Regions from separate parts of the Pseudomonas sp. DF5 genome, predicted to be linked through region 2. Evidence: predicted binding sites of a transcription regulator. Region 2 holds the regulator's gene; each other region holds the start of a gene.
The links. Region 2 encodes FliA, which starts transcription of late flagellar genes. Its sites were predicted from a motif close to CTAAAGTTTNNNNNNNNNNNGCCGNTAA; they were not measured.
Positions count from the first base shown of each region.

Region 1: the regulator FliA is predicted to act here: its motif matches at 1,146-1,173, upstream of AC30D7_RS03930 (methyl-accepting chemotaxis protein).
Region 3: the regulator FliA is predicted to act here: its motif matches at 1,157-1,184, upstream of flgM (flagellar biosynthesis anti-sigma factor FlgM).

Region 1 covers NZ_JBYVYM010000003.1:112,444-114,707, forward strand. Annotated here, with positions in the region: gene AC30D7_RS03930 (methyl-accepting chemotaxis protein) at 1-1,017, opposite strand, end outside; gene AC30D7_RS03935 (undecaprenyl-diphosphate phosphatase) at 1,313-2,143, shown strand; gene AC30D7_RS03940 (DUF1294 domain-containing protein) at 2,140-2,264, shown strand, end outside.
Region 2 covers NZ_JBYVYM010000016.1:46,984-49,247, reverse strand. Annotated here, with positions in the region: gene AC30D7_RS16270 (protein phosphatase CheZ) at 1-216, opposite strand, end outside; gene AC30D7_RS16265 (chemotaxis response regulator CheY) at 238-609, opposite strand; gene fliA (RNA polymerase sigma factor FliA) at 777-1,517, opposite strand; gene fleN (flagellar synthesis regulator FleN) at 1,514-2,264, opposite strand, start outside.
Region 3 covers NZ_JBYVYM010000025.1:13,379-15,642, forward strand. Annotated here, with positions in the region: gene AC30D7_RS21365 (flagellar brake protein) at 1-189, opposite strand, end outside; gene AC30D7_RS21370 (flagella synthesis protein FlgN) at 278-745, opposite strand; gene flgM (flagellar biosynthesis anti-sigma factor FlgM) at 794-1,120, opposite strand; gene flgA (flagellar basal body P-ring formation chaperone FlgA) at 1,288-2,049, opposite strand; gene AC30D7_RS21385 (chemotaxis protein CheV) at 2,131-2,264, shown strand, end outside.

The sequences.
Region 1 (2,264 bases), on a different contig from region 2:
TCCCTGCTGCGCCTGAGATTCGGCATCGCGCATTTCACTGGCCGCGTGTTCGGCGTTTTTCGCCACATCCTGCACGCCGTAGGTCACTTCGTTGATCGCGGTCGCCACCAGTTCCATTTGCTGGGACTGCTGCTGGCTGCGTTGCTGGGCTTGCGCAGCGTCGTTGCCCAGTTCATTGGAAGACTGTCCCAGCGCGCCGGCGGATACTTGCAACTGACTGATCACCATGCGCAGCTTGGCGGTAAAGGCGTTGAAGTGCCGGGCCAGTTGCGTGACTTCGTCCTGGCCGTGGGTATCGAGGCTGCGGGTCAGGTCGCTTTCACCACTGGCGATATTGGCCATGGCATCCACGGTTTCCTGCAATGGGCGCACGATGCTGCGAGCAATCATGATCACCAGCAGTGCCATGATCAGGGCAATCACCAGACCGACGAAAGACGCCTTCCAGACCTGCGCATTAAACTCGGCCTGCATGTCATCGATGTACACGCCGGAGCCGATCACCCACCCCCAGGGCTCAAACAGTTTGACGTAGGAGGTTTTTTCCACCGGTGCACTGGCGCCCGGTTTCGGCCAGCGATAGTCGACCATGCCGGCGCCTTTCGCCTTGGCGATGGCGACCATTTCGTTGAACAGCGCAAAACCGTCCGGGTCGCGGATCGTCGAGAGGTTCTGGCCTTCGAGTTTCGGGTTGGTCGGATGCATGACCATCACGGGCGTCAGATCGTTGATCCAGAAATAGTCATTCTGGTCGTAGCGCAAACCACGCACGGCGGTCAGCGCCTGCTGTTGCGCGGCGGCGCGGGTGAGGGTGCCGGCGGTCTCCAGGTCGTGGTAGTAAGTCAGGATACCGCTGGCGGTCTGCACCACATGCTGGGTCTTCTGGGCTTTGGCGTGATAAAGGTCGTCGTGAATCTGCTTGAGCATCAGTACGCCCAACGTCAACAGCATCACCACGGCCACGATCAAGATAAGCCACAAGCGTCGGCTGATCGACACACTGCGCAAGCTGTTCATAACGCTGTTACTCCGTTTTCTTGTTCTTGTCATAAACGATCGCCAGCATCCAACCACACTGTGCCGATCGGAGCCTATACGACTCAGGTCCTATTACACGGCAGCGCAAATGAGGCTTGTCTGATAGGATTTCGGCCCCGCGCGGAAAAACCTGAGTCCAAGTCGATTTTTCACGGAATTTTTACGGTTTTGTGTGGATCTTGTGCGCGCGGGGTTTCAGCGCACGCTGATCGCGAATAACGCTCTACAAATTATTAACGGGGCATGCCTGGGGGCATGGCTTCTTGGGGGAACGATGGATCTTTGGACAGCCTTTCAGGCATTGATTTTAGGCGTTATAGAAGGGCTGACCGAGTTCTTGCCCATCTCCAGTACCGGGCACCAGATCATTGTGGCGGACTTGCTCAATTTCGGCGGTGAACGAGCGATGGCCTTCAACATCATCATTCAGCTCGGCGCGATCCTGGCGGTGGTCTGGGAGTTCCGTCGCAAGATCCTCGACGTGATCATCGGTTTGCCGACGCAACCCAGCGCTCGACGTTTTACCGCGAACCTGTTGATCGCCTTCCTGCCGGCGGTGGTATTGGGGGTGATTTTTGCCGACCTGATCCACAAGTACCTGTTCAACCCGATCACCGTGGCCAGCGCATTGGTCGTGGGCGGGATCATCATGTTGTGGGCTGAGCGCCGGCAGCATGTCGTGCATGCCGAAAGCGTCGATGACATCACCTGGAAAGAAGCCCTGAAAGTCGGTTTCGCCCAGTGCCTGGCGATGATCCCGGGAACCTCGCGTTCCGGTTCGACGATCATCGGCGGTTTGCTGTTCGGGTTGTCGCGCAAGACGGCCACTGAGTTTTCGTTTTTCCTCGCCATGCCAACCATGGTCGGCGCGGCAGTGTACTCGGGCTATAAATACCGCCACCTGTTTGTACCGGCTGATTTCCCGGTGTTCGCCATCGGCTTTGTCACTGCGTTTATCTTTGCAATGATCGCTGTCCGGGGCCTGCTCAAGTTCATCGCCAGCCACAGCTACGCGGCGTTCGCCTGGTACCGCATCGTGTTCGGCCTGGTGATCCTGGCGACCTGGCAGTTCGGTTGGGTCGACTGGACCGCGGCCAAGCCATGAGCGACGCCGCCGCACGCAACAACCCCGGGCGCAAGTCCGGGGGAGCGATTCAAAACCTGCGGTTGAAATTGCTGGTGTTCGTTGCGCTGTGCGCAGTGCCGTTGTTTGGCTCGGTGTCGCT
Region 2 (2,264 bases):
GTGCGGGTCAATCTGAAAATTGACGATCGCGCTATGCAGCTCGCGGGTGAGCTTGCCCACTTCCTGATACAGGCCGCGGTCACGGGTCTGGTTGAGCTCATGGATCAGTTGCACAGCGTCGCCGAACCTGCCTTTTTCAAGGCTTTCGACCAGTTCGACCGCGTGTTTTTTCAGGGTCGACTCGAAATCGCCCTGTGAAGATTCGTTATGCTCCATAGCTCCCCCGTGCGCAGTACATCAGCCGATGCGTTCGAAAATCTTCTCGATTTTTTCTTTCAACGCCTGGGCTGTGAAGGGTTTGACCACATAGCCGTTAACACCGGCCTGGGCCGCTTCGATGATTTGCTCGCGCTTGGCTTCGGCAGTCACCATCAGCACTGGCAGATGCTTGAGCTTTTCATCGGCGCGCACGTGACGCAGCAGATCGATACCGGTCATGCCAGGCATGTTCCAGTCCGTTACCAGAAAGTCGATGCTTCCGCTGTTGAGAACCGGAATGGCAGTGGTGCCATCGTCAGCCTCGACCGTGTTGGTGAACCCAAGGTCACGCAACAGGTTTTTTATGATCCGCCGCATCGTTGAGAAGTCATCAACGATGAGGATTTTCATGTTCTTGTCCAATTCGACCTCCAAGCAGTCTTAAACGCGCCCAGCACCTGGACGCGCCATTTCAATCAATCCGGCAAAGCACTCAATGACTGTCTGGAGCACAACAGATCGAGACCGGTACGGTTCAACACCCCACCAGCTCCATTCGCAGTGTCCCCACACTGCCTTCAGCGCGCTCGCCACTCCCCCAAACGCCCCCGCAAACGGGCCGCGCACTGGCTGTGTAACTGGCTGACCCGAGATTCACTGACCCCCAGGACCTCACCGATTTCCTTGAGATTCAACTCTTCGTCGTAGTACAGCGCCAACACCAGTCGCTCACGCTCCGGCAAATTGGCAATCGCGTCCGCCAGCGCCGCCTGGAAGCGTTCATCTTCCAGATCGCGTGACGGCTCGAGATGAGCACTCGCGCCATCCTCATGCAGCCCTTCGTGTTCGCCGTCCTGCAACAGATCGTCGAAACTGAATAACCGGCTGCCCAGGGTGTCGTTCAAAATCCCGTAATAATCGTCGAGACTCAATTGGAGTTCGGCCGCAACTTCGTGATCTTTAGCGTCACGGCCGGTTTTAGCTTCAATCGAGCGAATCGCGTCGCTGACCATGCGGGTATTGCGGTGGACCGAACGTGGCGCCCAGTCCCCCTTGCGCACTTCATCGAGCATCGCGCCGCGGATTCGAATGCCCGCGTACGTCTCGAAACTCGCGCCTTTGCTGGCGTCATATTTGGTTGATACTTCAAGCAGGCCGATCATCCCGGCCTGGATCAGGTCTTCGACCTGGACACTGGCCGGCAGACGCGCCAGCAAGTGGTAGGCAATGCGTTTGACCAGTGGCGCGTAACGCTCGATCAGCTCGTACTGCGCGTCACGTGCCGATTTCTTGTAGAGGTTGTAACCGCTGGCTGTCATAGCACGGGTCCTGCCGTTTGTTGCACGAGGCGCTCGACGAAAAATTCCAGGTGCCCACGCGGGTTGGCCGGCAGTGGCCAGGTATCGACTTTCTGCGCAATGGCCTTGAACGCCAAGGCGCACTTGGAACGCGGAAAGGCTTCATACACCGCGCGTTGCTTCTGCACGGCCTTGCGCACGCTTTCGTCGTAAGGCACCGCACCGACGTATTGTAAGGCGACGTCGAGGAAGCGATCTGTGACCTTGGTCAACTTGGCGAACAGGTTGCGGCCTTCCTGCGGGCTCTGCGCCATGTTGGCCAGGACGCGGAAGCGGTTCATGCCGTAGTCGCGGTTAAGCAGTTTGATCAGCGCGTAGGCGTCGGTGATCGAGGTCGGCTCGTCGCACACCACCAGCAAGACTTCCTGCGCAGCGCGCACGAAGCTGACTACCGAGTCACCAATGCCCGCAGCGGTGTCGATCACCAATACGTCGAGGTTGTCGCCGATGTCGCTGAATGCCTGGATCAGGCCGGCATGCTGGGCCGGGCTCAGATGAACCATGCTCTGGGTGCCGGAGGCGGCCGGAACGATGCGGATACCACCGGGCCCTTGCAACAGCACGTCGCGCAGCTCACAGCGGCCTTCGATCACGTCGGCCAGCGTGCGTTTGGGTGTCAGTCCCAACAGAACGTCGACGTTCGCCAGCCCCAGATCGGCATCCAGCAGCATGACGCGCCGGCCGAGTTCAGCTAGAGCCAGGGACAAG
Region 3 (2,264 bases), on a different contig from region 2:
GGCGATCATGTTGCTGTCACGATCAACATCCACCAAGTAACTCTGGAAGCGCTGGCTGCGCTCATGGAATGTGATGATCAGCGGGTCATGGCTGTCTTGCAGCTGACGCAGGTTGCCGGAGATTTCCAGGGGCGTGGTGAGCACCTTGGGTGGCTGCGGAGCATCTTCCGCGCTTAAGGCATTGAACACGGGGCATCAATCTCCAGACAAATATGACTACTAGCCAGCATTCTGCCAGCATGTTTCGCGTCTTGATAGGGCGTGCTCATTGAAAGGCTCAGGCCTGACTGAGCGGGCGTGGCTTGGCGAGCTTGGAGGTTGATCCGCGGGCATCGTAGAGCGCTGGCGGCTCGCCGCCGGTGAGGATTTTCAGCTGGTTGGCCGTGGCGGCCTGCTGCACCAGAATCGACTGGCCATTATTGGCATTGGCGGCCTGGCACTGGGCCAGAAGGTCGGTCAGCACATCGCTCTGTCCCAGCAACCGTTCGCCAATGCTCGACTGGCTGGCGAGTTGCTCCAGGCCTTGGCGATTGGTCGGCAGGTTGAGGCTGGCGAGGATTTCACTGCGCTTGCGGCCATGCTGTTCGAGCAGAATGATCAATGCCTGTTTATGCGCCAGAATTTCTTCGAGCAGTGGCATGTCGCGACCGTGCAAGGCGAGGGACTCGGTTTGCAGCAGCTCCAGCAATTGTTGCGCCGGGGCAAAGTCGTCGATGATCAGTTGCAGTAAATGAGTGTCGTGCATGGCTGGCCTTGGGTTTTAAGCGTCCAAAAGCCTGGCGCGGGCCGTGGCCTAGCGCTGGGCTTCGAAATTGAGCAGTTTGCTGGCTACACGGTTGCTGTCGACTTTATAGCTGCCATCGGCAATCGCTGCTTTCAACTCGGCCACGCGGGCGTTGTCGACGGCAGGCTGATCGCGCAGCTTGTCAGTGACCTTCTGCAACTGTTGAGCCTCATTGCTGAGGTGTACCGATTCCCCGCTTTTGGTGGTACTGGCCTGTTCGGCCGGGGTATTCAGCTGCGCGGATTGGCCGGCTTCGGCGGTTTCCTTAGCGGTGCTGGTACGCGTACTGCCCGTAAGTGACGAGGAGCTGTTTAAACGACTGAAATCGATGACCATGACAAAAAACCTCTGGATATTTGGACGCTTGCCATGTTTTCGGCGATTCCCCGAAAAACTTTAGGCCCATTTATCAATGAGCTTGCATGCGCCAGCGCATGCCCTGCATGCGGCACAGTTTAGGCAACCGCCAGGCGGTGCGCCATCACTTCACAAACACAGAGCCCTTACATGGCCACTTCCACCTGGCCGGGCGCGGTGACTTGCGCCTTGATGACCCGCTGGGAGTTAAGGTTCTTCACGCGAATCTGTTCGCTCAGGCCGCCGTTGGACAGCGCTTCACCGGGCATGCGCACACTGAGCGTACCACTGCGGGCGGTAATCACCACCTGGTCGCCCTTGCGGACCACTTCCGCCTGTTCGAGGTGCACCAGGGTGATGATCTGATCGGCGACCATTGGTCGGGTAAGTTTTTGCCCGATCGCCTGATCGACGGAAGTCAGAAAGCCTTGGTTTATCAGGCTGATATCGCGCTCGCGCAGGGTTACGTCCTGAGGTTCGATAATCCCCGTGCGCTTGAGCGGACGAGTGGTCGTCACGATGTCGCGAAACAGCTTTACCTGGGCGGGCACGAAGACGGTCCAGGGCGAGGCGCCATCGCAGCGAACCTTGACCGTGACCCGTCCCAGAGGCCTCGCCGGGCTCTCGAGGGTGGCTGTCAATTCCTTGTCGCACATAGGCATGCGCAAGCGCGGATCGAGCTGGTTGACCTGGATTTCGTAGCGACCTTGCGTTTGACTGGTGGCCAGATAGTCCTCTACGGTGAATTCAAGAAAGCCCTGGGTGACGCCGATAAGCATGTCAGGCAAGGTAACCGTATCAGCAAGGGCAGGGCTGCCAGCGTTGAACAGGCAAGCAGCCGACATCGCGCAGAGTAATCTGCGGCAGGTTGATTTCAGGTGTCGGAAAAATGTCGGTTCTGTGTTCATAAGAGTTAAAAAGCAAGCGCCGTGCCGTTTCGTGATGAATGTGCGTCGCAACACACTTAGCGTTGGTGTAGGAGTCTGGGCATGGCTGGTGTAATGGATTCGGTGAACCAGCGCACGCAACTGGTAGGGCAGAATCGCCTTGAGCTGTTGTTGTTCCGTCTCGACGGCCAGCAGCTGTATGGGATCAACGTGTTCAAGGTTCGCGAGGTGCTGCA